One region of the Pseudoalteromonas sp. 0802 genome, then DNA from elsewhere that is predicted to be linked to it. Evidence: predicted binding sites of a transcription regulator. Region 1 holds the regulator's gene; each other region holds the start of a gene.
The links. Region 1 encodes sigma-54, which starts transcription at its own class of promoters, with help from an activator protein. Its sites were predicted from a motif close to GTTGGCACGNNNNTNGNNT; they were not measured.

Region 2: HUS61_RS00460 (EF-hand domain-containing protein) is a predicted target of sigma-54. The motif match lies at 3,045-3,063, and genes of this name have one in related genera.
Region 3: flgB (flagellar basal body rod protein FlgB) is a predicted target of sigma-54. The motif match lies at 6,016-6,034, and genes of this name have one in related genera.
Region 4: glnA (glutamate--ammonia ligase) is a predicted target of sigma-54. The motif match lies at 5,428-5,446, and genes of this name have one in related genera.

What each region holds. Positions count from the first base shown of each region.
Region 1 is NZ_JABVXE010000025.1:11,320-19,395, forward strand. Features, by position in the region: partial or broken gene HUS61_RS19450 (EAL domain-containing protein) at 1-413, shown strand, start outside; gene HUS61_RS19455 (YgiQ family radical SAM protein) at 535-2,712, shown strand; gene mgtE (magnesium transporter) at 2,751-4,109, opposite strand; gene HUS61_RS19465 (HPr family phosphocarrier protein) at 4,321-4,593, opposite strand; gene rapZ (RNase adapter RapZ) at 4,607-5,452, opposite strand; gene ptsN (PTS IIA-like nitrogen regulatory protein PtsN) at 5,453-5,905, opposite strand; gene hpf (ribosome hibernation promoting factor) at 5,909-6,196, opposite strand; gene HUS61_RS19485 (RNA polymerase factor sigma-54) at 6,224-7,720, opposite strand; gene lptB (LPS export ABC transporter ATP-binding protein) at 7,828-8,076, opposite strand, start outside.
Region 2 is NZ_JABVXE010000001.1:90,010-98,085, forward strand. Features, by position in the region: gene HUS61_RS00440 (putative RNA methyltransferase) at 1-768, opposite strand, end outside; gene HUS61_RS00445 (energy-coupling factor ABC transporter permease) at 765-1,415, opposite strand; gene xthA (exodeoxyribonuclease III) at 1,412-2,221, opposite strand; gene HUS61_RS00455 (hypothetical protein) at 2,465-2,896, shown strand; gene HUS61_RS00460 (EF-hand domain-containing protein) at 3,103-3,624, shown strand; gene scpB (SMC-Scp complex subunit ScpB) at 3,755-4,345, shown strand; gene rluB (23S rRNA pseudouridine(2605) synthase RluB) at 4,342-5,214, shown strand; gene ald (alanine dehydrogenase) at 5,316-6,437, opposite strand; gene lrp (leucine-responsive transcriptional regulator Lrp) at 6,580-7,059, shown strand; gene HUS61_RS00485 (DNA translocase FtsK) at 7,201-8,076, shown strand, end outside.
Region 3 is NZ_JABVXE010000003.1:155,641-163,716, reverse strand. Features, by position in the region: gene HUS61_RS08430 (flagellar basal body P-ring protein FlgI) at 1-577, opposite strand, end outside; gene flgH (flagellar basal body L-ring protein FlgH) at 590-1,273, opposite strand; gene flgG (flagellar basal-body rod protein FlgG) at 1,289-2,077, opposite strand; gene HUS61_RS08415 (flagellar basal body rod protein FlgF) at 2,099-2,863, opposite strand; gene flgE (flagellar hook protein FlgE) at 3,024-4,391, opposite strand; gene HUS61_RS08405 (flagellar hook assembly protein FlgD) at 4,443-5,123, opposite strand; gene flgC (flagellar basal body rod protein FlgC) at 5,137-5,568, opposite strand; gene flgB (flagellar basal body rod protein FlgB) at 5,571-5,981, opposite strand; gene HUS61_RS08390 (protein-glutamate O-methyltransferase CheR) at 6,117-6,947, opposite strand; gene HUS61_RS08385 (chemotaxis protein) at 6,969-7,901, opposite strand; gene flgA (flagellar basal body P-ring formation chaperone FlgA) at 8,044-8,076, shown strand, end outside.
Region 4 is NZ_JABVXE010000028.1:1,223-9,298, reverse strand. Features, by position in the region: gene HUS61_RS19865 (hypothetical protein) at 1-227, shown strand, start outside; gene HUS61_RS19860 (cyclic nucleotide-binding domain-containing protein) at 272-730, opposite strand; gene ntrC (nitrogen regulation protein NR(I)) at 756-2,141, opposite strand; gene glnL (nitrogen regulation protein NR(II)) at 2,160-3,230, opposite strand; gene HUS61_RS19845 (DUF4124 domain-containing protein) at 3,311-3,832, opposite strand; gene glnA (glutamate--ammonia ligase) at 3,966-5,372, opposite strand; gene typA (translational GTPase TypA) at 5,880-7,703, shown strand; one part of gene HUS61_RS19830 (IS3 family transposase) at 7,936-8,076, opposite strand, start outside.

The sequences.
Region 1 (8,076 bases):
ATGTAAAGCCGCAGTATATTGAACTTGAAGTAACCGAAAGCGTGGTTATGGATGAGCTTACGAATGTGATCACAACTTTAAAAGAGCTCAAAGAGTTTGGTATCGAGATTGCGATTGATGACTTTGGTACCGGCTTCTCATCATTAAGTTACTTGCAAAAACTGCCATTAGACAGACTCAAAATTGATCGTGATTTTATTAAAGACTTACCAGGTCAAGATTGTCAGGCGATTGCCGCATTAATTATTTCTCTTGGTGCAAGGTTAGGTTTAAAAACCATTGCTGAAGGAGTCGAAACCCAAGCGCAAGCAGATTATTTAGCTCAGCTTGGCTGTGATGAAGTGCAAGGCTTTATGTACGCTAAGCCTATGCCAGAAAAAGAGTTAATTACCTACCTGCAAGCTAAGCAATAGCTAGTTTGGACAAAAGCATACTAATTAAACAGCGCCCTTCAATATGTAGGGCGTTTTGTTTTCTATAATAATCTATAAGACTGAGGTATAATTCGCCCCTTTTGTTAGCAGAGTACACTTTATGAGCGCATTAAAAGCCGAGCGAGGCCTGTTTTCTTACCCTAAGTATTGGGCTGAATGCTATGGCACGGCGCCATTTTTACCAACCACTCGTGCAGAAATGGACGCGTTAGGTTGGGATAGCTGTGACGTGATCATTGTTAGTGGTGATGCGTATGTTGACCACCCAAGTTTCGGTATGGCTGTGATTGGTCGTATGCTTGAATCACAGGGATTTCGTGTGGGTATTATTGCGCAGCCTGATTGGAATTCAAAAGATGCCTTTATGGCGTTAGGCAAGCCTAACTTATTCTTTGGTGTTACAGCGGGTAATATGGACTCGATGATCAACCGTTATACTGCTGAAAAGCGTATGCGTCATGATGATGCTTACACACCGGGTAATATAGGTGGTAAACGTCCAGACCGTGCGGTGGTTGTATATAGCCAACGCTGTCGTGAAGCTTATAAAGATGTGCCGCTGATTATTGGTGGAATTGAGGCGAGCTTACGCCGTATTGCTCATTATGATTATTGGCAAGAAAAAGTACGCCGCAGCGTATTGTTTGATGCCAAAGCTGACATTCTAATTTACGGTAATGCTGAGCGCCCACTTGTTGAAGTTGCCCACCGTATTGCTGCGGGTGAGTCGGTTGAGACAATCCAAGATATTCGTGGTACTGCGGTTATTCGTAAAGAACCATTACCGGGTTGGCGTGGTAGTGACTCAACTGCAATTGATAAAATTGGTAAGATTGATCCAATTCCAAACCCGTACGGTGCAGATGATGTGGGTTGTAGTAAGTCTGAATTTAAACAAGCGGGAATCGATTTAAGTGCTGAGGCGGCTAAGCCAATCACTATTCAGCCTGCGCGCCCTAAGCCTTGGGAAAAGACCTACGTTAAGCTTCCAGCGTATGAGCAAGTAAGCGTGAATAAACCGCTTTATGCTCATGCCTCGCGTATTTTGCACCAAGAAACCAACCCAGGTTGTGCACGTGCGTTATTTCAACGCCATGGCGACCGTTCTATTTGGGTTAACCCGCCAGCATTTCCACTTGAAACCGAAGAAATGGATGGCGTATTTGGTTTGCCTTATCAGCGCATTCCGCACCCAAGTTACGGTGATGAAAAAATCCCAGCCTATGAAATGATTAAAACCTCGGTGAACATCATGCGTGGTTGCTTTGGTGGTTGTTCTTTCTGTTCGATTACAGAACACGAAGGACGCATTATTCAAAGCCGTTCTGAGCAATCAATTATTGATGAAATTGAGCAAATTCGTGACAAGGTGCCGGGATTTACAGGCGTTATCTCTGACTTAGGCGGACCGACAGCGAATATGTATAAGTTACGCTGTAAGAGCAAAAAGGCAGAGAGCACGTGTCGTCGTTTATCATGTGTTTATCCTGATATCTGTAAGCATATGGACACGGATCACACTCCAACCATTGAGCTTTATAAAAAAGCCCGTGATGTAAAAGGTGTGAAGAAAATTTTGATCGCGTCTGGCGTACGCTATGACTTAGCCGTTGAAGATCCACGCTACGTTAAAGAGTTGGTTACCCATCACGTAGGCGGGTACTTAAAAATTGCCCCTGAGCATACTGAAGATGGACCATTATCTAAGATGATGAAGCCGGGCATGGGTGCTTACGATAAGTTTAAAGAGCTATTTGATAAATACTCAAAAGAAGCGGGTAAAAAGCAGTATTTGATCCCGTATTTTATTTCTGCTCACCCAGGAACAAAAGACGAAGACATGGTGAACATGGCGCTGTGGCTAAAGGCTCATGACTTTAAACTTGATCAAGTACAAAACTTTTATCCATCGCCGATGGCTAATGCAACCACGATTTATCACACAGAGATGAACTCGTTGCGCAATATTAAAAACAATACTGAACAAGTGCCAGTACCAAAAGGTGCGCGTCAGCGTCGCTTACATAAAGCGATTTTACGCTACCACGATCCAGCTGGCTGGCCGATGATCCGCGAAGCTCTAAGAAAAATGGGGAAAGCGAATCTAATCGGTAAAGGGCCAAACTGCTTGGTACCTGAAGAAGGCCGTAATGAAAAAGCGGCGCAGGGTAAAGGTGGAAAAGGCCGTGCGGCACTGACGCGTCACACCGGGTTTAGCCAATTTAAAAAGGCCAATACCAAACCTAGAGTGGGTAAAAATAAGCAGCGCGCAAAGTAAATAGATATAAATACGGCCCTTTAAGGGCCGTTTTTATATTAGATCAATAACCAAGTCGCGGTGCCTAAAAAGGCAAAGATACCAACAATATCAGTGACGGTTGTCAGCACTACGCTCCCTGCAAGGGCTGGGTCAATTTTCATTTTCTTAAGAATTAATGGAATGCTCGCACCCGCAATACCAGCGGCAACAAGATTCATAAACATTGCAAAGGCCAGCACTGCACCGAGTTTAAAGTCCCACTGCCATAGGGCAACCACACCAGCAATTAATATCGACCAAATAATGCCATTCAGTGCGCCAATCGCTAACTCCTTAAGTAATAAGAAGCGTTGGTTGGTTTGGTTGATATGACCAACCGCTATACCACGAATAACCAGAGTTAGGGTTTGGCTACCCGCAACACCCCCCATTGAAGGGACGATACCATTGAGTACCGCTAAAATAGGCAAGATTGCTAAGGTGTTTTCGAAAAAGCTTGCCACAATGGCTGCTAAAAGTGCGGTTAATAAGTTAACCCCAAGCCAAATAGAGCGACGCTGTGAACTTTTTAGCACTGGCGCAAAGGTATCTTCTTCGTCGTCAAGACCAGCGAGGCTAAGCATGCTGTGCTCTGCATCTTCACGGATTACGTCAACGATATCATCGATGGTAATACGACCAAGCAAGTGAGCGTTATCATCCACAACAGGCGCTGAAATCCAGTTGTGACGTTCGAATAGTTGCGCCACATCACTTTCATCCATAGAGATTAGGATTGACTCACAGTCTTCATCCATTAAATCACGAACAATTTTATCTGATGGGCTGGTCAGCAATGTAGTTAATGAAAGCGCACCTAAGAAGCAGTTATGCTTATCAACTACATATAAGTCATCGGTACCTTCTGGTAGCTCACCTCGTAAGCGCAAATAGCGCAGTACAACATCTAGGGTAACGTCAGGACGAATGGTGACCGTATCGCTGTTCATCAAGGCACCGGCTGAGCGCTCTTGATAAGAAAGTGCTTGAGTAGCTCTCTCTCTATCTTGCGAGTCCATGGCACTGACAACGTCTTGATATACGGTATCAGGAAGACTACGTAAAACCTCACCTAAGTCATCGTCGTCCATATCTTCAGTGGCAGCAGCAATGTGCTCAGGCTCCATCTGGGCAATAATGCCAAGACGTACATCTTCAGAGAGTTCTTCTAGAACATCACCACGGACATCTGGATCAACCAGCTGCCAAAGCATACGACGAATTTTATGGGGAGAAGATTCAAGTAAAAGGGCTGTATCACAAGGTGCCGTTTTGGCTAACATACCGCGCACTTGAACAAATTGACCACTATTGAGTGACTTGGTCACTTGTTTGAGTTGTTGTAGTGGGTAATCTTGTTCAAAGGCTTCTGGCATTGGCGTCCTTACAACTGAAAAAAGTTTAAATAGGCTAAGCAAATACAGCATAGTTGCTTTGTAGTGTATTTGCAGAGATATCGTCGCACTGCGATAAATTTATTAAGAGTTTTGTAATTTAGAAAAGCGAGCGATATAAAAGTAGGATATTTAAAGGGAATTTTAAATATCCGAATTAAGTTTACCGTAAACCCTGAAGTCTTAGCAAATGCTATTCTTGCTCGTGGAAGCGTTGTGCAATTAATTCGCCGATTGCCGTTAATGCAGCATCGGCGTCAGGGCCTTCGCACACAACGCGAACTTCTTTACCCTGACTACTTTCAAGTAGCATTAATGCTAACACGCTGTCGCCTTCAGCTTCTTTATCATCTTGATAAAGCGTAATTTTGGCATCAAATTGCAGCGCTAATTGCGCTAAAACAGTAGCAGCACGAGCATGTAAGCCAAGTTTGTTTTGAATTAAAAAGGTATCTTCAGCGTGCATTGTTGGTGCCTAATTAAATGTCTTGTTCGCGGTGGCGAATTTTTACATTAGCATGGCTTTTGGCAAAGCTCTCACCAATTGTTTGCGCTAAGTAAACAGAGCGATGCTGGCCGCCGGTACAACCAATAGCAATGGTCAGGTAACTGCGGTTATTACGCTCTAAATGTGGCAACCAAGTTTGCACAAAGGTTTGTATTTGCCACGTGAACTTTTGCACTATGCTGTGGCTAGCTAGGTAATCTTTTACTGGTTGATCAAGGCCTGTTAGTGGCTTTAAATCAGGTTCCCAGTGTGGGTTAGGTAAAAAGCGTGCATCAAAAACGTAGTCAGCTTCTTTTGGAATACCATGCTTAAAGCCAAACGACATAAAAGTAATAATCAGCTTTTTATCTTTTTTACCTAAAATCTTTTCGCGAATTGATTCTGCTAACTGATGAACACTCAGATCAGTGGTATCAATCATAAAGTCAGCGCGAGTGATCAACACATCAAGCAGGATTTTTTCTTGTTTAATGGCCAGATCAAGCGGCAAAGAATCAATAGATAGTGGATGCAAGCGGCGTGTTTCTGAAAAGCGCTTGATCAGAGTTTGGTCATCACTGTCTAAATAGAATAGTGTTGGGTTTGCGAAACCTGGCAGGTACTCAAGAATATCATTAAATTCTTGCTGCTCTTTCGGTAAGTTACGCACGTCGATGCTGACCGCTATTTTATCGTAGTTATCAGACACACTACGTACGAGCGAAGGCAGTAAATTAACCGGAATATTATCAACGCAATAATAGCCCAAGTCTTCAAGTACTCGTAAAGCGACCGATTTACCTGAGCCTGAGCGACCGCTGATAATTATTAATTCCATTTATGCCTCTGCTGATATGACCTGAAACAGTTGCTGATCGGTAGTAGCACTACGCAGCTGTTTACAAAATTCTTTATCTTTAAGTCTATCAGCAATTGTTGATAAGGTCTTTAGGTGAAGCTGACAGTCACCATCTGGTACGATGAGTGCCACAAAAATATCAACTGGACGATTATCAATTGCATCAAAATTAATAGGGGATTCACTCACTATCACAAATGCATGAGGCTCATCTGCGCCGCTCATTCGGCCATGTGGAATAGCAATACCTCGGCCAATGCCGGTGCTACCTAGTTTTTCTCGGTTGAGTAAAGCATCTAGGATATCTTGTTGCGATAAATGAGGAAGCTGCTGGTGGGCCAGTTCGCTGATATATTCAAGAATTCTTTTTTTGCTATTAAAAAGGACCGCAGCTTTGCTGCAGTCCTGGTTAGTAAGTGAACTTAGTTTCATAATTTAATGTCGAGCTAATTTCTCTTTGTGTTTAATGACTTGGCGATCAAGTTTATCGATCAGTGAGTCAATGGCTGCGTACATATCTTGATGTTCTGTAGAAGCGAACAATTCGCCTCCGTTTACATGTAAAGTTGCTTCTGCTTTTTGGCTTAATTTTTCTACATCTAGAATGACATGAACATTATTAATATGGTCAAAATGCCTTTCTAGTTTTGCAAACTTGGTGTTTACATAGTCTCTTAATGAATCTGTGATTTCTACATGACGACCAGTTAAATTTAGTTGCATAAGCATTTTTCCTTCTATGTAAAACGTCTAAATCAGACTCTTACGCTGATTAGACGGAGGTATTGCTAGAGACTCACGATATTTTGCAATTGTACGTCTAGCTACTTTAATTCCTTGCTCAGCCAATATATCTGCAATTTTGCTATCACTCAATGGTTTAGCTGAGTTTTCTGCAGCGACTAACTTCTTGATTAAAGCGCGTATTGCTGTAGAAGAACACTCACCACCATTTTCGGTGCTGACATGGCTTGAGAAGAAATATTTCAACTCAAAAATACCCCGTGGGGTATGCATATATTTTTGCGTTGTTACCCGTGAAATCGTCGATTCATGCATTTCGACCATTTCAGCAACATCATTTAGCACCATCGGCTTCATTGCTTCAGGGCCATGCTCAAAGAAAGCTTGTTGTTGTTGAACGATACAGTTGGTCACTTTTAATAGCGTATCGTTACGGCTTTCTAAGCTTTTAATAAACCACTTAGCTTCTTGTAAGTGAGAGCGAATAAATTGGCTGTCGCTACTTGATTTTACAGAGCGAGACATCGCCGCATATTGGCTGTTCACTCTAATCTTTGGCATACAGTCTGGGTTTAACTCGACTACCCAGCGACCTTTTACTTTTTTTACTGATACATCAGGTATAACGTACTCAGACTCTTCGCGCACTATGCTATCCGCAGGCTTAGGATTTAAGCTGTGGATTAGTGTCATCACTTCTTTAAGCTCGTTTTCTTTAAGCTTAGTCTTTTTCATCAAAGTTCGATAGTCGCGACTCGCTAATAATTCGATATGCTCAGATAAAACCATTTTAGTTTCAGCTAAATATGGCGTATTAGCATCGAATTGGCGTAACTGAATGCACAGACATTCTTGTAAACTGCGCGCACCAATACCCACAGGATCAAATAACTGAATTCTTTTTAAGACCGCTTCGACTTCATCAAGTTCGATTTCTTCTTCATCGTTATTTTGATTAAAGCTTTCGACTATATCTTCACAGCTTACCGTTAAAATACCTGAGTCATCGATAGCTTCTACAATTGCCACAGCAATCGCTTCATCAGTAGGGCTAAATGGCGTGAGCTGTAATTGCCACATTAGGTATTCATGAAGGGTTTCGGTTGATGCTCCCTGGTAGATAGATTCATCTTCAGGCATTGGCCCTGACGATGTTGAAGGGGCGGCACTCATGTACTCATCCCACGTGACGTCCATTGCTAAGTCATCGCTTACGGTGTCTTTATTGAGAGCATCACTACTTTCTTGCTCGTACTCGCTAGGTGCTTCTTCGGCAGACGCGCTGACTTGCACATCGTCAGGCTCCGCTTTTTGCTCATTCTTGCCGGTGCTTTCTTCATTGTAATCCGCTTCTTCCACTTCAAGCAGGGGATTACTATCAAGCGCTTCTTGAATTTCTTGCTGGAGATCCAATGTACTGAGCTGCAACAAACGAATCGCTTGTTGCAGTTGTGGAGTCATTGTAAGTTGCTGGCCCATGCGCAGCTGTAATGATTGCCTCATGTATCCCTAACAATCCTTTTTAAGTTATCGATAACTGTATAAACACAGTTATCGATTTATTGTCATTGTTATAAGTCTAGCAGATGCTCTAGTCGCTGGCGTAATGGTTACAGCCTGAATTGCTCGCCTAGATATACATCGCGTACAGTTTGGTCTGCTAATACGTGCTCAGGTGTGCCTGATGCAATTAGCTCCCCATGAGAAACAATGTAGGCTTTTTCACAAACATCAAGGGTTTCTCGAACATTATGGTCAGTAATTAGTACACCGATACCACGATTTTTTAGGTGCTCAATAATTTTCTTTATATCTAACACTGAAATTGGATCAACACCAGCAAAAGGCTCATCTAAAAG
Region 2 (8,076 bases), on a different contig from region 1:
CGATAACGTTACTTTTTGTGGGCCTTGTTGCTCTATCTGCTGCCAATGCTCTGGGCGAAACTTCCACGCAAACGGCGTCATCATAATTAAATGTTTTATCTCATCGACAGACAACAGCACTTGTTGCTCTAACAAGTTTATCGACTCTTTGCTAAAGCCTGCTGGTGGTTCTATCTCTGTATGCGGTTTTACATCGGCATAAATAAACGCTTTTAACTCTTTAAGATGCCAAGGGCCAGGGCTTGCAACAATTAAACTAGCTTGCGGTTTGGCAAGGCGAGCAAGTTCTTGTGCAAATAAAGGGGCAAACACACTAACAAGCACATCAGCCTGCGCATCTGCAAAAGGGGCTTGGCTAATCGACGCGACACTAAAATGCGCATTTTCGTAACGCTTAGCGGCGTATTTTACCGCGGGCTTAGAAATATCAACACCATATACATCGGCACTCGACTGCGCTGCAATAGCTTGCGTGTAAAAGCCTTCACCACAGCCTAAATCAATCACTGAACTTGGTTCGAGAGAGGCCACTAGCTCTGCTAAAGCTTGCTGTAAAAACAAATAGTGCCCGGCACTTAAAAATGAGCGGCGTGCTTGCACCATTTCAAGGTTATCGCCCGGTTGTTTCGACTTTTTATTTTGCACGGGAAGTAAATTGACATAACCCTCTTTGGCGATATCAAAACTGTGGTTGTTGTCACAACGGTAAGTTTTGTCGTTTAGAGTAAGTTCAAGTTTGCAAAGCGGGCAGTGATAGTGAAGACTCATGAGTCTAAATAGTCCTTATCATAAAAGGTTTTAACCCAATGAGGGCGATAGGTGATCATCAAGGTAATGGCCATGCCATTGAGCATTGCTTCAGGAAACCAAATTATGGCACACAGGATCAGATAGTTTTCTGAAATCTCAATAAAACTGTAATCACCAAGCAAGTAATAAAACACACCGCTGGTAAGTATTTTAATACAGGCGATAACAGCAGCGGTTAAAAACGCGCATAAAAAGATATAAATAAAAAAGTGTCTCGGCAGGTAGCTATAGCAAAGCACAAAACACAAATAGCTCAATGTTATTGGTAAAAAAGCAGTAAACAATAAATGCACTGGCAGTATTGATACTGGCAACTGAGCGACTAATACCAAGAGTAAACTTGCAAGAAGGCTTGCAAAAATTGCCAGTCGCCAACCTAAAATTAGGGTCACTGCAGTGACCCCCAAAATATGCAATTCGAGGCCAGGTAATATCCCCGCTTTAATGCGCCACAGTACCGCAAGTACAAGGGCACATGCGAGCACACCCACTTGTCTTATCGGTGTTGCCAGCAAATGTGACAGGCTTTGTTTATCAAAGCTGAGCCAAAGTATTATAGCCACACAGCTCCACAATGGGAGCTGCCATTGCATAGTGTCTATCATGCGTTAAATGTTGACCAAATTGGCGCATGATCAGATGGTTTTTCGATACCACGCAATTCGTAATCGATACCAGACTCAACACAACGCTCAGCAAGAGCAGGGGTTGCTAAGATCACATCAATACGCAGACCGCGGTTGTCATCAAAACCTTTAGAGCGGTAATCAAACCACGAATATTGCTCGGTTTTTTCTGGGTAAAGTTCACGGAAGGTATCTTTAAAGCCCCAGTTTAATAACGTGCTTAACCATTCACGCTCTTCAGGTTGGAAAGAACACTTACCTGTTTTTAACCAGCGCTTACGGTTTGGTTCACCAATACCAATATCGAGATCGGTTGGTGAAATATTAATATCGCCCATCACAATAACATCTTGCTCTGGCGTGTGGTTATCTTCTAAGTGAGTCATTAAATCTTTATAGAATTGACGCTTATAAGGGAATTTGGTTTCGTGGGCAATATTATCCCCTTGCGGGAAGTAGCCATTCATCACCGTTAGGTCACGACCATTTTCTTGTGTCACGGTAACACTGATCATACGACGCTGTGATTCGTCGGTATCGGTTGCAAAGCCTTTAACTACTGATTTCGGCTCTTGTTTACATAACATAGCCACGCCGTAATGCGCTTTTTGACCATGAAAATAAACGTGATAACCCATTTTTTGCACATCTTCGAGAGGGAAGGCCTCATCATGTACTTTGATTTCTTGTAAGCCAATAATATCTGGTTGATGTTTATCAATTACGGCTTGCAATTGGTGTAAACGAGCGCGCAGGCCGTTAATGTTAAATGAGATTACCTTCATGGTGCACCTATTATTTTTGTTTCAGTGTTTAGCGCAATTCTATCATCAAACTAGGGCTTATTCATGAGCTAATTACGAAAATCAAATTGGGTAAATGTTGATCAATTGCTGCTTAATTTAAAAACATTGTTAACTCACTATTAATTATTAAATTAAATAAATAATTCAGTTGATCTACTGATTTTTGTTTATATAATGCGCGCAAACCATCCGTTCATATTATGTACTATTTAAAGGTAAACCATGAAAAAACAATTAGTGATGCTTTCTCTTGCATGTATCTCATTTGGCTCATTAGCAAGCAACCCGCACTACTTTTCAGCTGATAACCGTATTGAATCAAAGTTATGTAGCTTAAGTGCGAACGAAGGGTTTACCGCTGCACGTAAAGAAGCAGCAAAGCATGGCATTTCAATGTCACGTTTTTCAAAAAGCATTTTATGTAACGGTACTGACATCCGTGAAATTGCTAAAAAAGCACAATCACAAGAAGCAGCAAAAGCAGCTGTTGAAGTGTTTGCTAAAAATGAGCAAAAAGAAACTCAACTTTGCATCACTGCACTTAAAAAAGGTTTAACACCTGTGCGTGAAAAAATTGGTAACTTAAATACGTTAAAATGTAATGGCGAAGCAGTAACAGACTTCGTTAAGCGTTACCAAAACGCAGCTATCTAATAGCAGCATTTTTGTTATTTGTAAAAAGCGCTCTTCGGAGCGCTTTTTTTATGAAAAAATTACAGTAATCCATGAAAAGCTTGCTAAATCATAGGCTTAACACCAACTTAACCAGGCTGTAAGTGCTTGATTTTAGCCAATAAGGCATTTTGGCATTCAACTTGTAACATTCGAAGTGAATCTAATCGACTACAAGGAAATGTCTTATGAACAAGTTAACTTTAGCATCAACAATTTTAGCAGCACTAAGTCTTTCAGCATGTTCTGCAAGTAACTCTTTAGCAAAAATCGACAGTGATTTTGGCAGCCTAGATAATGACAATGACGGTTATATCTCTAAGGTAGAAGCTGACGATGATGCTATTTGGGATCATTTTTCAAATATCGATACCAATATGGATGAGCAAATCAGCCGTACTGAATTTAATGCATACATGCAGCTAAATACAGGCAAAGTGGCAACTGATAGTGAGGTATCTGAATCAGCATTTAAAGCTGAAATCGCTAAATTTGACCCAATCGAAAATGACTTTAAATCGTTAGATAACGACAAAAATGGTTATGTTTCTATTGAAGAAGCCGATGACGACGATATCGCAAATCACTTTGGCTATATGGATATCAACAAAGATAAGCGTGTAAGCCGCACTGAGTTTGTTAATTACATTAGCAAATATGGCAGTGACGTTGCCGAAGATGATGCCCTTGAAATGGTTAAAAATAGCTAATTTCAATATTCATTCATAAATATCCCCTAAAGCCAGTGTTTTACACTGGCTTTTTTACAATAATTTTTCCAACCTTGGCCGACTTCTGTCATAATAGAGCGTTAGTGATTTAAAATGACCTTTAGTAGTGATGGCCACAAAACGTATCAGTGATGAACAGTTAGTCGAAATCATAGAAGCCGCGATTTTTGTTGCTGGAAAACCTGTGTCTAAACGTCATTTAAAAGAGACAGTATTAGCTGATTTAAGCGTATCTATGCCGCGCATTAATAATGCAATTGAACAAATTCAAACGCATTATCAAACCCGAGGCATTAAGCTTGTTGCAGTAGGCAGCGGTTACAGGTTTCAAGCCTGCGCTAGTTTAGCGCCTTGGCTGGCAAACTTATGGCAAGAGCGCGCACCTAAATACTCACGAGCACTACTAGAAACTTTATCCTTGATTGCCTATAGACAACCTATTACCCGTGGTGAAATTGAACAAGTACGGGGGGTGACTGTTGGCTCAGGAATTATTAAAACCTTATTAGAAAGAGAGTGGGTCAGAGTTGTTGGTCATAAAGAGGTGCCTGGGCGCCCAGCGTTGTATGCCACAACATCCGCTTTCTTAGATTATTTTTCATTAGCTGGTTTAGATGAATTACCGCCGTTACCTGAACTTCAGGAGAGTAAAATCAACCAGCTATTGAGCGATCCTTCTGTGAGAGAACTATCTGAATGAGTAATGTAGAAACTGAAAAGTTACAAAAAGTATTAGCCCGTGCTGGCGTGGGTTCACGTCGTGAAATGGAAAAATACATCGATGCCAACCGTGTGAGCGTGAATGGTAAAGTGGCACGTTTAGGCGACCGTGTTGAAGCAACCGATGTAATTCGAGTTGACGGTCACGTAGTTAAAATTGAAGACAAAGCCGACCGTATTTGTCGAGTGCTTATGTATAACAAGCCAGAAGGCGAGTTATGTACACGTAAAGACCCTGAAGGTCGTCGTACGGTATTTGACCGTTTACCACGTGTTGATGGCGAACGTTGGATTGCAGTTGGCCGACTAGATATAAATACCGCTGGTTTAATGCTATTTACTAACGATGGTGAACTTGCTAACCGTTTAATGCACCCAAGCTACGAAGTAGAGCGTGAGTACTCAGCTCGTGTGTTTGGTGAAGTAACTAACGAAACGCTACGCACTTTAACAAAAGGCGTTGAGCTTGAAGATGGTCCTGCAAAATTCTTAAACATCAAACCTATGGGTGGTGAAGGTATCAACCGTTGGTTCAATGTGACTTTAACAGAAGGGCGTAACCGCGAAGTACGTCGTTTATGGCAATCACAAGATGTTGAAGTATCGCGTCTTATCCGTATTCGTTACGGTAAGTTAGAGCTTGATAAGCGCTTGCCACAAGGTGGTTGGGCTGAGCTTGATTTAGACACGGTTAACTATTTACGTAAAACAGTACAGCTAGGCCGCGAAACGCAAACTAAGCTGTCGGTTATTCCTGAAAAGCGTAAAGACAAACGTGCCAAAATTAACCAAATCCGTAAGGCGGTTAAAAAGCACAATCAACGCGCTAAACAAACTAAGCGTCGTTAATCAGAAATATAATTGTTTGCAGATAAACTACTTTATTTGCAAACAGGCATAAAAAAAGCAGCGATATCGCTGCTTTTTTTGTTTCACAATGCTAATTCTAATTAAGCATTTTCAACTGCTGTACGTGGGTCAACATATTCCATGTTGAAAGCTTCGGCTACTTCTTTATAAGTAACTTTACCTTTGATCACGTTTAAGCCTTTTAAGAAGTTTGCATCGTCAAGAAGCGCTTTCTTATAGCCTTTGTTAGCAAGGTTGATGATGAACGGTAATGTTGCATTGTTAAGTGCGAACGTAGAAGTACGTGGAACAGCACCTGGCATGTTAGCAACACAGTAGTGAACAACGTCATCAACAATGTAAGTAGGATCAGCGTGTGTTGTCGCTTTAGAAGTTGCGATACAACCACCTTGGTCGATTGCAACGTCGACGATTGCAGAACCAGGCTTCATTGCTTTGATGTGCTCAGCTGTCACTAGTTTAGGCGCTGCTGCACCTGGGATTAGTACGCCACCGATCACAAGGTCAGCTTCTAATACGTGTTTTTCTAGTGCGTCAGCAGTAGAGTAGATAGCTTTAACTTTATTACCGAACTGTGCGTCTAATGCACGTAGTACGTCGATGTTACGGTCAAGAACAACAACATCAGCACCTAGACCAACAGCCATTTGTGCTGCGCTACGACCAACCATGCCGCCGCCGATAACAACAACTTTAGCAGGCTCAACACCTGGTACACCACCAAGTAACATACCACGGCCGTGGTTTGATTTTTCAAGCGCTTGTGCACCAGCTTGGATAGACATACGACCAGCAACTTCACTCATAGGAGCAAGAAGAGGTAAACCGCCACGTGAATCAGTTACTGTTTCGTAAGCGATACACACTGCGCCACTTTTAACTAGGTCTTCAGTTTGTGGAAGATCCGGTGCTAAGTGAAGGTAAGTAAATAGAATTTGGTCTTCGCGTAACATTGCACGCTCAACAGCTTGTGGCTCTTTTACTTTAACGATCATTTCAGCTTTAGCAAAAACGTCTGCTGCTGTTGGTAAAATTTCAGCACCAGCTGCAACATAATCTTCGTTAGTGAAGCCAATGCCCATACCAGCATCAGTTTCAACAAACACTTGGTGGCCATGGTTTACTAGTTCACGAACACTCGCAGGAACCATACCTACACGGTATTCATGGTTTTTGATTTCTTTAGGTACACCAATAATCATAGTTTTTCGCCTTAATAGAACGGGATAAAATTTTTGACTATTATATTCATGACCAGCCAGTGTGTCTCACCTTTTTTAAGTGTTATTCTAGTGATATAATCTAAAAATAAATTTTAAACAGTGCAAAACTCTGGTTTGGCTTATGCATCAATTACTCGACAGAATAGACCGTAAAATTTTAATGGAATTACAGCTCGATGGTCGGATCTCTAACGTAGAGCTGGCAAGGCGTGTAGGGCTAAGTGCCACCCCTTGTTTGGAGCGGGTAAAAAAGCTCGAAAGAGAAGGTTATATACTCGGTTATAAAGCAGTAGTGGATCCTGCTAAACTTGGCCAAGGTTTGTCGGTTTATGTAGAAGTAACCATCACTAAAACCTCACCAGATGTTTTCGAAGAGTTTAACGCTGCAGTTAAAAAGCACGACGAAATAATTGAGTGCCATCTAGTGTCGGGTAATTTCGACTTTTTATTAAAAACACGTGTAAATGATATGTCGGAATATCGTAATGTACTGGGTGATATTCTACTAAAACTACCAAATGTCAGTGAAAGCCGAACTTATGTGGTAATGGAAGAAGTAAAAGGTGAAGAAGGGGTCATTATTCGCCCATATATTGCCTAAACTGTTAAAATACATATTGAGTAACAAAAACTTGTTCATTATCAGTCCATCAAGGCTAAGATAAAGTGCATCAAACGGCATTTCCTGCTAAGGTATTTCACTGCTAATCGATCAGTAAAGAATAATAAGGAATAGGGAGCTATGCGCCTAAATGGTGTTCAAAGACTGTTAGAAACGGGGCTAATCATCAGCACCTTTGCTGCAGTATTTATTTTATGTGCATTAATCAGTTTTGATCCTGCGGACCCTTCATGGTCGCAAACCGGTGAATTTGTTAATGTTAAGAATATTACCGGCACAGCGGGAGCTTGGGTTGCAGATATCCTATTACTCACTTTTGGCTGGCTTGCTTATTTAGTGCCTGTTGCCATTCAATTGTTCGGTTATTTATTGTTTAAACAACCACACCGTATTTTCCAGCTTGATTACACCACGCTTGCCTTACGTGTTATTGGCTTTGCGCTGTTTATTACTTCAGCGACGGCAATCAGCAGCATTAATTTTGATGATATTTATAACTTTTCATCTGGTGGGGTAGTGGGGGATGTTATTGCGACAGCAATGATGCCTACCTTTAATTTTACCGGCACCTCAATTTTATTACTGTGTTTTTTCTTTGCTGGTTTAACCCTATTAACCGGTATTTCGTGGGTTCAATTTGTCGATTTTGTCGGCAAGTGGGTAATGAAAGCATTTTACTTTTTACGTGAGCAATTTTCTGCTTGGTTACATCGTGAAAAAGAAGCTGTTAAAGATATCGCCACTTCAGAGCCAGACGCTAACTTTGTAGAACCAGAAAACGAGCCAGCTATTAGCTTTAATGATGCAGATGAAGAAGAGCCAAAGCCTGTTAAAGCTAAGCAAAAGCCTGCTGAAAAAGCTGATGATGACTTTAAAGGCTTTGATGAACTAGACGATATTCTTGACCAAGAAATTGGTTTTAGTGCCCTTGATGATGAATCATTCGATACCGTATCGGCACTGAATGCGCTTGATCAGAGCCCAGTCGTTGAGCCA
Region 3 (8,076 bases), on a different contig from region 1:
CAGGACGATTTAAATTAAAGGTAATGTAGTCACCTTGCATAAACGGGCTCTTAATAGCACGCTCTACAATGGCACCGTTTGGAATACGGCCCACTGTGGGTGTGTTAATAATTACACGGCTACCGTCTGCCCCTTCAGCACCTAGACCTCCTACAACTAAGCTGCCTTGTGCAATTGCATAAGTATTGCCATCAACCCCTTTTAGGAAGGTTTGTAATAAGGTACCACCACGTAAACTACCCGCACTACCGATAGACGAAACCGTAATATCAATGGTTTGACCGGGTTTTCTAAATGCCGGTAACTCTGCATGTACAGCCACAGCGGCAACATTTTTAATCTTAGGTTTTAAACTGTCAGGTAAAGTGATACCAAAGCCATTCAGCATGGCTTTAAAGCTTTGTTGAGTAAATCGGCTTTGTTCACCTGTGCCAGGCAAACCGACAACCAAACCATAACCCACTAATTGGTTTGAACGCACGCCCTCAACCATAGATACATCTTTGACTCGCTCAGCCTGGGCAGAAAACTGCAGGCTAATTAAGCAAAGAGCGATGATGTATTTAAACCCATTCATGACTTTATTCCTCTAAAATGGGAAAAGCGAACTACTAAAGAAACGAGACAGCCAACCTGCACTTTGTGTTTCTTGAATTTGCCCTTTACCTGAGTATTGAATTCGCGCATTAGCAATTCGGTTTGATGTGACCGTGTTATCTGCTTGAACATCTTCAGGACGAACTAAGCCTTCAAGGCGAATAAATTCTTCACCGGTATTCAAAGTGAGCCATTTTTCACCGCGAATAACCAAGTTTCCATTAGGTAAAACACGCATCACATTGACAGAAATATCACCAAATAAGCTATTTGATTGATTAGACTTTGAATCACCTTTAAACGATGCCCCTGAACCAATACCAAACTGAATGCTATCACCACCAATATTCACAGGATTGCCACCAAGCCCAATAACAGGGTCTAAACTAGCGTCCGTTTCTTTATCGGTTTCGGTTTTAGCGGCTTTGGTGGCTTGCGTTGATTCTTGCAATTTAACCGTGATGATATCACCAGCACGCAGTGCCTTTTTATCTGAGTACAAGTCATCTGCTGAATAACTATCAAACAACGAACCCGTTGGTACCATTGGCTCTGTTGTTGGCTCCGGATACATAGGCGCATAGTAAGGGTCATCCTGAACCACATGATGATTTTGCGTTGTCATACAACCACCCAGCATTAATGCTGCCGATGTGACTAAGATAATATTACGCATGCTGCCTCCTACCCATTAAAGCTGTTGATTGATGTAACTAAGCATTTCATCAACCGCTGAAATCACTTTTGAATTCATTTCATAAATTCGTTGTGTTTCGATCAAGTTAACAAGCTCTTCAGTTACATTCACATTAGACGTTTCTAGAGAACCTTGAACCACCGTACCTAAACCATCGATACCTGGGTTACCTTGCACAGGCGCACCACTCACAGCGGTTTCGGTGTATAAGTTTTGTCCCATAGGCTCAAGACCCGATGGATTAATAAAATCACTAATCGTTAGCTGACCAATGACCACGTTGTCTGCTTGCCCTGAAATACGCACTGACACTTCACCATCTTGTGAAACAGTGATTGATTGCGCATCGTCTGGAACATTCATTTCCGGCTGTAAAGGAAAACCTGCGCCCGACGTTACAATGCGGCCATCTTCGTCAGTCGTGAATTGACCGTTACGCGAATAGGCAATGTTGCCATCTGGCAATTGCACTTCAAAAAAACCTGGTCCTGAAATCATCCAGTCCAATGAATTTTCAGTGGTAAGCATGTTACCTTGTGAAAAGTTCTTTTGGTTAGCTACCACTTTGGCACCGGCACCAAGCATTAAACCCGATGGCATTTCAGTGTCTTGAGATGAACGACCACCTGGTTGATTGATGTTTTGATATAGTAAATCTTCAAATACGGCGCGGCTTTTTTTATAGCCTACCGTGCTGGCATTCGCGAGATTATTTGAGATCACCGAAATATCGGTTTGCTGGGCGTCAAGCCCGGTTTTACTGATCCATAATGCAGGATTCATAACTCTACCCTCTCAGTCATCTTAAACAATGCGTAACAGCTGATCTTGACGCTCGTCGAGCTCTTCGGCTGTTTTCATTAATTTAACTTGTAATTCAAATTGGCGTTGATTGCTGATCATGTCGACCATTTCATGCACTGGGTTTACGTTCGACATTTCAAGCGTACCCGACAGTACTTTTACGTTTGGTGAAATATCACAAAAACCACAAAGGTCATTGACCAACATGTCTTCTTTTGGTCGAAATAAACCGTCATTACCTTTTTCAAGCTGAGTGTTATCAGCCTCAATCACTTTTAAGCGATCAACCACTTCCAAAAAGTTTGCTGGCGCTCCTTGTGGGCGAACCTGAATAGCACCGTCTTCACTAAACTCAACTTTCTCGATAGGTAATGGCAAAATGATTGGACCACCTTCGCCAATTACTTGACGGCCATGGCTAGTGATCAACGCGCCATCTGGAGTAATGTTTAATGTGCCAGTTTTGGTGTACGCCTCATTGCCTGATGCATCTTGTACACTCAACCAACCACGGTCACTCATCGCGATATCAAGCTCGCGGCCAGTTTCAACAAAACCACCCGATTCCATATTAGATCCAGGGCGTTCTTGCATTGCAAACACCCTAGATGGCAGACCTTCACCGAAGGCTTGCATAGAGCGAGCTTGTGCAAAATCAGCTTTAAAGCCAGTAGTGTTAGCATTAGCAAGGTTGTTGGCCTTGAGTTCAAGACCTCGCAAACTTTGCTTAGCACCCGACATGGCAATGTAGACCATTTTGTCCATAACATTGACTCACTAAAAATACGATAACTAAGAAATGCAATAAAAGTGCCAAAGTAAAATTGACGCTAAAATAGGAAAGAAAAATAGGCTGCTAGAATGAAAAAAGGCTGCCAATAGAGGGAGCAGCCTTCGTGTCGGATTAAGCTTAGAGCCGTTAAAATTAACGGATCTGTAGGATGTTTTGCTGTAGTGTTGAGTTAACCTCAAGCGCACGTGAATTTGCTTGGAAGTTACGCTGCGCACTAATCAAGTCAACAAGTTCGTTAGTTAGGTTTACGTTTGATTGTTCAAGCGCAGATGAGTTAATTGAACCCAAGGTACCTGAACCTGGTTCGCCAGCAATAGGCTCACCTGACGTTAAACTCTTCTTCCAAGAAGTATCACCCACTTGTTGTAAACCCTGTGAGTTCGAAAAGCGTACCATGGCAACTTGACCTAAGAATGAAGTGTCACCATTACTGTATGAAGCAACAATTTTACCGTCAGAACCGATATCGATACCTGATAGACGACCTACAGTCGCACCATCTTGTTCCAGTGCTTTTACTTCAAAGTTACTAGCATATTGAGTAGGTACTTTATTCGCTGTTGCCGCTTCATCACGCCAGTTCATCGTTACATCATCAGGGAAACTAGCACCATTAGATAGTAAGTCAGATAAACCTGTCGCAGCGCCTGCGCCATTTGGTAAAGTTAATGGGTTAAATGATGCATCAGTATTAGCAACACCATCCGTGTTAAGTGGTAAACCACTTGAATCAAATTGGAATGTAGTTAGTGGTGTATAAGGCGTTGTTGTTTGCTCTACACCACTTGCATCAAATGGTTTTTCATCCAGTGTGGCGTATACTTGCCACTCATTGTCATTACCTGTCACAGCTGCATCAGTTTTAACGAAGAAGAACTGTAAAATATGTGGCTCACCTAATGAATCATACACAGTTGTTGATGTTGAACTATTATATGTAGCACTTGATTCAGGATCAAACGGTGTCACTGTTGGCGCAGAGGCACGTGAATCAAGGTTAAATGATGAATAAACATTCGTGGTTGCACGCGGTGAACCTGATGCATCAGGAATTTGTAACGCCGAAGATGTACTTAAGCTAACAGAAGTGGTATCACCAGTTGCTTCATCAACAGGGAAACCTTGTAAGTAGTTACCGCTTGCATCAACAATAAAGTTATCCTGATTTAATTTAAACGCACCTGCACGAGTATATGTGAAGTCTTGCGCACCTAGGTCATTCGCCATTGCGAAATAACCTTCACCAGTGATCGCTAAGTCAAGAGAGTTATTTGTGAAAGATAACGAACCTTGGTGGAATTGCTGTGCCACCATTGTCGTTCTTACACCGTCACCATTTTTTGTTTTACCAGAACTAAATACTGATGATGCGTATACATCAGCGAACTCTGCACGAGACTCTTTAAAGCCCGTAGTATTAACGTTAGCAATATTATTTGCTGTAACGTCTAAATCTTTTTGCGCGGCTGCTAAGCCTGTTAATGCTATATTGAAGCTCATAACTCACCTCTAACCTATCTCTTAGCCTAAGCTAACCCAAACTTTTTTTACTTATGCGATTTCAGCTATATCAGTTAGCCTAACCGCACCCTCTTTTGTATTTACGATAATGCCGCTTGCGCCATTAATATTGACACTTTCAATATTCTTAAAGGTCGCCATTGGCATACTGCTGTAGTCTCCATTTACAAAGCCTTCAGCACTGATGTCATATTCACCTTCAGGTAGCACATTGCCATCATTGTCTTTACCATCCCATTCAAAACGAAGTGCACCCGCTGACTGAGAACCTAATTCAATGGTACGCACTAACTGGCCTGATGAATCCGTTATTCTTAGCGTTAAAGATTCAACAGCGGTTTCTGCAACCACCGACCCTTTAGCTAGATTTTCGCCATCAAAATCAATGGTGTCAGACTCAAGTAACGCTTGCTTACCAACGAGCGTTGAAGCCTGTAACGCAGAGTTAGATGTCATTGATGCAGTCAGTGATTCAAACTTCTCATTTAAGTTTGAAATACCCTCAGCCATAGTGAAATTCGTCATCTGCGCAATCATTTGATCGTTGTCAGCAGGCTTGCTTGGGTCTTGAAACGACAACTGTTGTGTTAAAAGTGAGAAGAAGTCTTCTTGCGTTAAAGTATCATCTTTCTCTTCTGTTTTATTTTGATTGTCTTGCCAACGTAAATTATCTAAATACGTTGATGACGCACTGCTGATGTCGTTACTCATAACTTATCCTCGGTTACCGCTGCCCAAGCAACAGTGTTTTACTTAACATTTGCTTAGCTGCATCAGCAACTTGCACATTTGTTTGGTAAGAGCGAGAGGCTGAAATCATATTTGCCATTTCTTCTACAACATTAACGTTAGGTTTGTAGATATAACCATTTTCATCCGCACTTGGGTGGTTCGGGTTATATTCAATTTGTAGAGGTTTATCGCTCTCTACAACACCTAATACTTTAACGCCAACAGAAGAGCCCTGAGGATTGCTTTGTGATGATGACGCTTTAGTCAACTCTGCAGCAAAAACAGGATGGCGCGCTCGGTATGTCTGATCTTGGCTAGAACTAATCGTATTCGCATTCGAGATATTACTGGCAGTAGTATTTAAGCGAACATTTTGCGCGCTCATACCGGTTGCTGAAATATCAAAAACATTATACAAACTCATGATTAAGCTCCTTGACTACCGAGGGCTTTTTTAAGGCCTTTAATTTTACTACTCATAAATTGCAGGCTTGCCTGATACTCTAATGAGTTCTGTACATACAAGTTTCGTTCCACTTGTATATCAACTGAGTTACCATCACCTGTATCTGCTTGATTTGGCGTACGAAACATTTCTGCACTGCCAACAAAACGACTGCCCCCGGCAATATGTTTAGCATCGGTTCTTACCATGCTATTGCCGCCTTGTTGGTTGCTTTTTGCCGCTTTTAATGCCGAAGCAAAATCGATATCTTTCGCTTTGTAGCCCGGCGTATCAGCATTAGCGATATTTGTCGCTAATAACTCAGCGCGTTGTGAACGGATCAACATCGCATGAGGATGAACACCAAATGCTTTATCAAAACTGATAGCCATAACCATCTCCAAAAAATTGACTCTGCAGTGGTTAATGCAAAAGCTAAGCCAAGAATAAAGAAGTGATTTTATTTATATAAGAGACTGAAAAATAGATAAATTTAGCAACCTAAGGACTAGGTTGCTAAGGAGAGTTTACTTTTTCTGATAGATGATACCCGGGTTACAACGAACCATATCAAAGCTATCACTTAAGCCCGCCATTGATTCTGACGCACCTAAAAACAGGTAACCTTTCGGGTTTAAAGCTTGAGCAAATTGCGAAATGATTTTAGCTTTTACTTCTGGTGAAAAGTAAATCAACACATTACGGCAAAATATGATGTCAAACTTGCCCATTAGGGCATATGAATCGAGTAAGTTTAAATGTCTAAAGCTGACCATTTTACGTATAGGGTCAACTACCTGAGCCATTCCATTACCGCTGTCCTTGAAGAACTTTTGACGACGCTCCATCGACAAGCCACGAGCAAGGGCTAGTGAGTCATACTCAGCATTCTTGCACATATCAAGCATGGTATTAGAGATATCAGTGCCAATAATTTGCGCCCCCATCTTTAATACGCCTGGATTTTTAGATTGGAACTCGGCAACAGACATGGCAATTGAGTACGGCTCTTGTCCTGATGAACTTGCCGCTGACCATATTTTTAGTGGCCTACGCACATCTTTAAGCTCAGGAAATAGTTTTGTTTTCAATAACTCAAACGGATATTGATCACGAAACCAAAGCGTTTCATTGGTTGTCATCGCATCAACGACAGCGGCACGAAGCTGCCTCTCATGAGGGCTTAGTGTTTTACTTACCAACTGTGATAAAGACTCAACATTAAAACGCGCCATAAGCGGCGCAAGGCGGCTTTTAACTAAATAAAGTTTATTATCGCCAAGCACAATGCCACATTGTTGCTCTAAAAAAGAGCGGAATTGATCGTATTCGCTTTGTTGTAAATGCTTATTTTCCAAAGTAATACCACCTATAAATAATTAATCACAATGAACCCACTTCTTCACAGCTGTCGCTAATTCATCTGGGTTAAATTTTGCAATAAAATCATCAGCACCCACTTTTTCGATCATTGCTTGGTTAAACACCCCACTTAAAGAGGTATGCAAGATCACATGCAAAGGTGATAATTTTGGATCAGCCTTAATTTCAGCGGTTAAGGTATAACCGTCCATTTCTGGCATTTCTACATCAGATATTAATAGACCAACACGTTCAGTAATATCATTTTGACAATCGAGCTGAGCAATCTCTCTTAAACGTAAAAGCGCTTCTTTTCCGTTTTTAGCTAGTTCAGTTTGTACACCTAGAGGTTCAAGCGCACGCTTAACTTGGTTTCGAGCTACTGCAGAGTCATCAGCAATAAAGACAATACGCTCACCTAAGTCACGCTGAATCTCACCTTCACCAACTACTTCAGCGCTTACTTCAGTGTTAACTGGGCAAATTTCGTTTAATATCTTTTCTACATCGAGAATTTCAACTAATTCGTTTTCAATCTCAGTGACCGCAGTTAGGTAAGAATAACGTCCGGCTCCCGAAGGCGGCGGCATTATTTTTTCCCAGTTCATATTCACGATTCGTTCAACGCCACCAACTAAAAACCCTTGCACTGAACGGTTGTACTCAGCAATGATGATAAAACTGTCTTTGATATTTTCAATTGCAGGGCCACCTACAGCCATCGATAAATCAATAACAGAGATAGTTTGACCACGGATATGCGCAACACCGCGAATGTACGCATTTGATTTGGGCATGTTAGTAAGTGGTGGACATTGCAGAACCTCTCTTACTTTAAACACGTTTATACCAAAGCGTTGTCGCCCTCTGAGTTTGAATAATAGTAATTCAAGGCGGTTTTGCCCAACCAACTGAGTACGCTGGTTAACTGAGTCTAAAATGCCTGCCATTTCAATCTCCTAAAGATAAACAATCAGAGCTGGAACAATAATTGCCTTCTTTGTGTTAAAGCTACATAAGGTTACAAAGCGTCTGTTTTTTGACGCAAAATATTTATACCTTGTTTTCAACCATAAGCATAGTCGAAACAATATGAGTTTGTTAAAAAAAAGCCGAAGATACAGT
Region 4 (8,076 bases), on a different contig from region 1:
ATGCTTTTCGAAAGGAGCTTATAAATTCGAAGGCGTTTTGGATTTTTACTATCACGTTTTATGTATTTATTTATATAGTTGCACTAGGGTATGAGTTTATAAATAACCGTGATGGCTATGAAATCTACGATATGTTCCAAATTTCTATTATTTATTTATTATTTGCTGTTTGTGTTTTAACTCCTACTGTGAGGTATATTTCTGATTTAACTCTCAGAAAAAAATAAATGGAAGTTAGCTACTTTAACTCTCAGAAAAAATTAAATGGAAGTTAGCTACGCGACTCAAGGTAAGTGCTTAACTTAGTAATGCGTTCACTCATGCCTTCGATGATGCGATCTTTAATTTTCTCGCGGATCACATTGGGTAAGCGGGTAAGTGCTTCAGGGGTGATAGCTAACAAAATGGTATCAACTTTTGCGCGTGCACTGGTACTGTGCTCGCGGCTATTGATAAAAGCACCTTCACCGATAAATTCGCCGGGCTCAATGGTACCAAGTTCGAGTAAATGACTTTGTTTGAATACCATCAGTGAGCCGCTTAGCACGATATAAAGCCGTTTATCAGTATCGTATTGTTTGAAAACAGCGCGGCCTTGTTTGACCAAATATAAATGACTGAATGACTCTAATAACACTTGTCGTTCACTGAGAGTAAACTCTCTAAAGAACGACAATCTGTTAATAATTTCCATTTGTTTAATTAGTGGAATGTGCTCGATTAACTTCATTGACTCACATAGGTATAGCGCGAAATTAGCTAATATTGCGCTCTTTTAGCTTGCGGGTCAATGTATTGCGGCCCCAACCAATCTTCACTGCGGCTTCTTGCTTGTGGCCAGCACAGTTGGCAAGGGCGGTTTTAATCAAACGAGTTTCGAGTTGTGCTTGAATGGCAGGCCAAATATTTTCTTTGCCTTGTTTAAGTTCAAGGTTAAGCCATTGTTGAAATGCATCCAGCCAATCACCTTCTTGCTCAGTCGGTGCAACAGCAACAATCTCTGGTGGTAAATCTTGCTCGCTGATCAGCTCACCCGGTGCCATAACCGTTAACCAGCGGCAAGTATTCTCTAATTGGCGCACGTTACCTGGCCAATTGAATAAGCGCAGTTGCTCAGTAGCTTTAGGGCTTAAAATTTTGCTTTCAACCTGCAGCTCTTTGGCACTTTTATGTAAAAAGTGTTGTGCTAGTCGTTCAATATCTTCAGTACGCTCACGTAGCGCGGGTAAGCGTAAACGCACCACGTTTAAGCGATGGAATAAGTCGTCACGAAACTTACCTTGTTTTACCAAGTCTTCGAGGTTTTGGTGTGTTGCAGCAATAATACGTACATCAACTTTAATGCTTTGATGGCCACCAACACGGTAAAACTCACCATCGGCTAACACGCGTAATAAACGCGTTTGTACATCGAGCGGCATATCACCTATTTCATCTAAAAATAAGGTGCCGCCATTCGCTTGTTCAAAACGGCCTTTACGAATACTGTCGGCTCCAGTGAACGCGCCTTTTTCGTGACCGAATAACTCTGACTCGACCAATTCTTTTGGAATGGCAGCCATATTCAAAGCTATAAATTGGTTTTCTTTACGAGGGCTGTGGTTATGCAGGGCACTTGCAACTAGCTCTTTACCTGTCCCTGACTCACCATTAATCAGCACGCTCATACTTGATGCTGATAATTTACCAATTGCCCTGAACACCTCTTGCATAGCAGGCGCTTCGCCTATGATATGCGCATTGGTTTGTGGTGCTTGCTTACGTTTAGTTTTTTTCGTTGAATTAGCACGGCATGCGCTTTCAACCAGCGCGACAGCTTCATCTAAATCGAACGGTTTAGCGAGATACTCAAATGCCCCTTTTTGGAAGGCATTCACCGCCGAGTCTAAGTCTGAGTGAGCGGTCATGATGATCACTGGCAGGCCAGGGTTTTGCTCAGCAATAGTCTCAAGTAACGCCATGCCGTCCATACCCGGCATTCGTACATCAGATACTAATACCGTTGGCTGGCTAAACTTTAATGCATTAAGCACATCTTGTGCGTTCGCATAGCTTTCAGTTTCAAATCCTGCACGTGCCAACGCTTTCTCTAGTACAAAGCGAATTGAGGCATCATCATCAACTAACCAGACTGTTTTCATGACTACTCCAAAAAACCATTAATCCGTAAAAGGCAAATAGATATTAAATTCTGTATGGCCTGGCCAACTGTCACAATCAATGTGGCCGTCATGTTGGTCAACCAAGGTTTGCGCTATCGATAAACCAAGCCCTGATCCATTTTCTTTGTTGGTGATCATTGGGTAGAACAAGGTTTCACGTAAGCTCTTGTCTATACCTGGGCCGTTATCCGAAATTTGGATCAGCAAGGTTTTTTTCGGCGCCTTACCTGGGCGCCTGTGTTGATGATTGATGCGGGTTTTTATTCTTATCTCGCCACCATCAACCAGTGCCTGTTGTGCATTACGAATAATGTTCAGTACCACTTGTTGAATTTTACTTTGGTCAATGTACACACTCGGTATACTTGGATCATAGTCTTTCACTAAAGTGATATTGGCATTGTTATCTAACATGCTCAGTTTAATCACTGACTCTAACGCTTGGTGAATGTTGCCATAGGATTTATGTGGCAATTGATTCGGACCAAGTAAGCGGTCTACAAGCTCGCGTAAACGGTCTGCTTGTTCAATGATTAATTCGGCACATTGATCACGTTCTTGCTGATCAACCTCATACTGCAATAATTGCGCCGCTCCGCGAATTCCACCTAAAGGATTTTTAATTTCGTGTGCCAAACCACGAATTAGGTTACGTGCTGCTTGATATTGATGCATTTGATTCGAAGCTTGATCGTGGCGAATTTCATCATCCATTTGGCGGCATTCAAACAAAATATAATTTTCATCATGGCTGCTTATTCGGCGCGTGCTAATGGTCAGTTTGGCATGGCGTGAATCGACGAAAACCACGTCAGCTCTATGCTGGTGGCAATCAACACCATCGAACAACGAATACTGAGCAATGCGTTTTAAGTCTATCGAGTGGTAATTGAATAGGTTATCGAACGGTTGGTTGATAATTCGCTTGGGCCCTAAACCTAAAAGCTCACTGGCGCTATCGTTTGCATAAACCAGTTTAAAATCTCGGTCGAGTAAAATGACAGCAGTACTTAAATTTTTCCAAATACTGTCGAGCAGTTCAGAGTTAAAATGTGTTTCACTGAGCATGGTTGCACCATTTTAGTGCGTTTCAATTTAGTGCAGCTTAGCATACTCTTTTTACTTTGCGAGAAGTCATGTCAAAAACCTTAGTTTCCGCCATAAATTGAGGTTCTGTGCATGAAAAAGGTGCTGACTGGGCTAACCGAAACGAGTTTATTATTAGCATCATAAAGTTTAGCTTGTAATGTGTGTTCTCCACGCTCGACCTCTCTTAGTGCAAAGGTCGTGCTATTACTTGGTGCACCATGGGCAGAACCATCAAATAAAAGTTGTACTTTAAATCCGTTTTCAAAGCGTGGGCTAATTCGAGCAGTGACATACACTGAACCGGTATTTTCTCGCACGGTCGCTTCATTAGCAGGAGAAGCAATACTGACTTTAAATTTGACAGGTGTCGCACTTGGTGCGCTATCAAGTATGCTGGTGTCGGTAGCTGGCATGGTCAGGTTTTGGGTATTCATCTTTACTTCGGTAGCGCCAGGGCGCGGTGTATCAGAAAATACTAAAACGCCGTTTTTATCTTTCCAAGAATACACTTTCTGCGCTGCGCTATAGCCAAAAAAGCTTATAAAAATCAGCGATAGTACCAATAAAGTTGTGCTTTTCACCCTGCAACCCTGCATTTTTTAATCTAAATAAAACTGTAGAGTAGAACCCGCTCAATTACCATTAAAAAAGCCCGCAGAGCGGGCTTGAGAACACACATTTATTATCTTTCAGATAATTCTGGTACAGCGTGTGTTACACGCTGTAGTACATTTCGAACTCAACTGGGTGAGTTGTCATGTTAAGTTTTTCAACTTCTTGACCTTTAAGCGCGATGTATGCATCGATTAGGTCATCAGTGAATACGCCACCTTGCGTTAAGAACTCACGGTCAGCATCTAGTGATGCAAGTGCTTCTTGTAAAGAAGATGCAACTTGTGGGATCTCAGCTGCTTCTTCAGCAGGTAGATCGTATAAGTCTTTGTCCATTGCATCGCCAGGGTGGATCTTGTTTTTGATACCGTCTAGGCCAGCCATAAGCATTGCAGAGAATGCTAAGTATGGGTTAGCTGTTGGATCAGGGAAACGTACTTCGATACGACGTGCTTTTGCAGAAGGTACCACTGGGATACGGATTGAAGCAGAACGGTTACGTGCAGAGTATGCAAGCATTACTGGCGCCTCGAAACCTGGTACTAGACGCTTGTATGAGTTAGTTGACGCGTTAGCGAATGCGTTGATTGCTTTAGCGTGCTTGATGATACCACCGATGTAGTAAAGTGCTTCTTCAGATAGACCTGCATATTTGTCACCAGCGAAGATGTTTACGCCATCTTTACCTAGAGATTGGTGACAGTGCATACCAGAACCGTTATCACCTACGATTGGCTTAGGCATGAATGTCGCTGTTTTTCCGTAAAGGTGAGCCATGTTATGGATAACATATTTCATCTCTTGGATTTCGTCAGCTTTTAATACCATTGTATTGAAGCGAGTTGCGATCTCATTTTGACCTGCAGTTGCTACTTCGTGGTGGTGAGCTTCTACTACTTGACCTAGTTCTTCAAGAACTAAGCAAGTCGCTGAACGCCAGTCATGTGATGAATCAACAGGTGAACACGGGAAGTAACCGCCTTTAACACCTGGACGGTGACCCATGTTGCCACCTTCGTAATCTTTGTCTGAGTTCCAAGCAGCTTCTACAGAATCGATTTTGTACATAGAACCAGACATGTCTGATTTGTATTTAACGTCATCAAAAAGGAAGAACTCTGGCTCTGGACCGAATAATACAGTGTCAGCAATACCAGTAGAGCGCATGTACTCTTCAGCGCGTTTTGCAACAGAACGTGGATCACGCTCATAACCTTGAAGTGTTGAAGGCTCAACTACGTCACAACGTACGATTAGTGTAGCTTCTTCAGAAAATGGGTCCATTTTCGCAGACTCAGGAACAGGCATAAGTACCATGTCTGATTCGTTGATACCTTTCCAGCCAGCAATTGAAGAACCGTCAAACATTTTGCCGTCTTCGAAGAAATCTTCATCAATTTGATGATGAGGAATAGAAACATGCTGTTCTTTACCTTTGGTATCAGTAAAGCGTAAATCAATGAACTTAACGTCATTTTCTTTGATAAAATCTAAAACCGATTGTGACATGTGTCCTCCAATTGTTGGGTTTTATTTTTGCTGCATTATTGCTTTTCGCTTATATAAGCTGGTTTCGTGCCATGTTTTTAACACCTTGTTTAGACTTGCAAAAAACAAACAAGGCTTTGTTTTGTTAACTTCTATTGCACTAAGTTGGTGCGTAAAAGGATCATTCTGGTGCGTAAAAAGTGCGACCTTATTTTGCACAATTATTGAGCGTGCCAATTTTTCTGTTATGAACACGATTTAGTGCCAAAATATGGTTCAAAAACTAAAATTTCGCCAGTTTTGAGCTCAGATTCACTTTAATTTTCATAAATTTGTCATTTATAAAACAGATACTTATAGAAAGCCTGAAGAAAGTTTATAAATTTATATTGGATAAACTTTCATCCATGCCATTATTAAGGGATAATATGCGCCCTTTTAAATCCTATGCTGGGACATCTGGTGAAAACGCAGGTGAGTGCGTAGATCTTGCAGGATCAATGAGATTCAATTTCTCTGAGAAAAAATATGAGCATCGAAAAGTTAAGAAATATAGCGATTATCGCCCACGTTGACCACGGTAAAACAACTTTGGTTGATAAACTGCTTGAGCAATCAGGCACATTAGAAACGCGCGGCGGTAACGAAGAGCGCGTAATGGACTCAAACGACATTGAGAAAGAGCGTGGTATTACCATTTTAGCTAAGAACACAGCTATCTCTTGGAACGACTACCATATCAATATCGTAGACACCCCAGGACACGCCGACTTCGGTGGTGAAGTAGAACGCGTACTTTCGATGGCTGACTCAGTATTACTACTTGTTGATGCTCAAGAAGGTCCAATGCCGCAAACGCGTTTCGTAACGCAAAAAGCATTCGCACAAGGTTTAACGCCGATTGTTGTAATCAACAAAATCGACAAGCCTGGTGCACGTCCTGACTGGGTTATGGACCAAGTTTTCGATTTATTCGATAACCTAGGTGCAACTGACGAACAGTTAGACTTTAAAGTAATCTATGCATCAGCTATCAACGGCTGGGCAACAATGGATTTAGACGAGCCATCAGATAACATGGAACCAATGTTCCAGATGATCGTTGACGAAGTATCTCCACCGGATGCAGATCCTGAAGGTGCTTTCCAAATGCAAATTTCTCAGCTTGACTACAACTCATACATCGGTGTTATCGGTGTAGGTCGTATCAAGCGTGGTACTGTTCGCCCTAACCAACAAGTAACAATTGTTAGTGCAGATGGTACTAAGCGTAACGGTAAAGTTGGCCAAGTAATGAGCTACTTAGGTCTTGAGCGTCATGAAGCAGAATCAGCAGGCGCTGGCGATATTATTGCTATCACAGGTCTTGGTGAGCTGAAAATCTCAGACACTATCTGTGATGTAAATACCGTTGAAGCATTACCACCGCTAAGTGTTGATGAGCCTACAGTAACAATGACGTTCTCTGTAAATACATCACCATTTGCTGGTAAAGAAGGTAAATTCGTAACTTCACGTAACATCCTTGAGCGTTTACAAGCTGAGCTTGTTCACAACGTTGCATTACGTGTTGAAGAAACTGACAACCCAGATAGCTTCCGTGTTTCTGGTCGTGGTGAGTTACACTTAGGTATCTTAATCGAGAACATGCGTCGTGAAGGTTACGAGCTCGCTGTATCTCGTCCACAAGTAATCCTTCGTGAAGTTGATGGTCAAAAAGAAGAGCCATACGAAACACTTACAATCGACTGTCAAGAAGAGCACCAAGGTTCTATCATGGAACAAATTGGTCTTCGTAAGGGTGAACTAACAGACATGTCTCCAGATGGTAAAGGCCGTGTACGTATGGACTTTATGATCCCAAGCCGTGGCTTAATTGGTTTCCAAACTGAATTCATGACATTAACGTCTGGTTCTGGTCTTCTTTACCACACATTCGATCACTACGGTCCACATAAAGGCGGTACTATCGGTGCTCGTAAGAATGGTGTAATGATTGCTAACGCAACAGGTAAAGCACTTACTAACGCATTATTCAACTTACAAGACCGTGGTAAGTTATTCATCGGTCACGGTGTTGAAGTTTACGAAGGTATGGTTATCGGTATCCACAGCCGTGACAATGACCTAACAGTAAACGCGCTTAAAGGTAAGCAACTTACAAACGTTCGTGCATCTGGTACAGATGAAGCACAAACGCTTGTTCCACCACTAAACTACACGCTTGAACAAGCGATTGAGTTCATCGATGATGACGAGTTAGTGGAAGTGACACCTGAAAACATCCGTATCCGTAAGCGTCACTTAACTGAAAGTGAGCGTAAGCGTGCGAGCCGTCAAGCTAAAGACTAATAAGGTCTTTTAGTTTCACAAAATTAAAACCGCCGTATTGAAAAATACGGCGGTTTTTTGTTGTAATGATTAGCCGTTAGCCGTTAGCCGTTAGCCGTTAGCCGTTAGCCGTTAGCCGTTAGCCGTTAGCCGTTAGCCGTTAGCCGTAAAAAAAATCGAGAAGTTAGATTTCAGAAGTCAGATATCAGTTGATCGAGAGGGTGATCTGACCCCGATAAAGTAGACACGGGGTTTAATTAACTTGTTCGTATTGCATGGGACTTTTATACCCTAGGGTGCCATGCCTTCTTACTGAGTTGTAGTATTTTTCAATATAAAAATACGTTTGTGTTGTCATTTCACTACGACTCAGTTCGTTTAAATTCTTTATCCA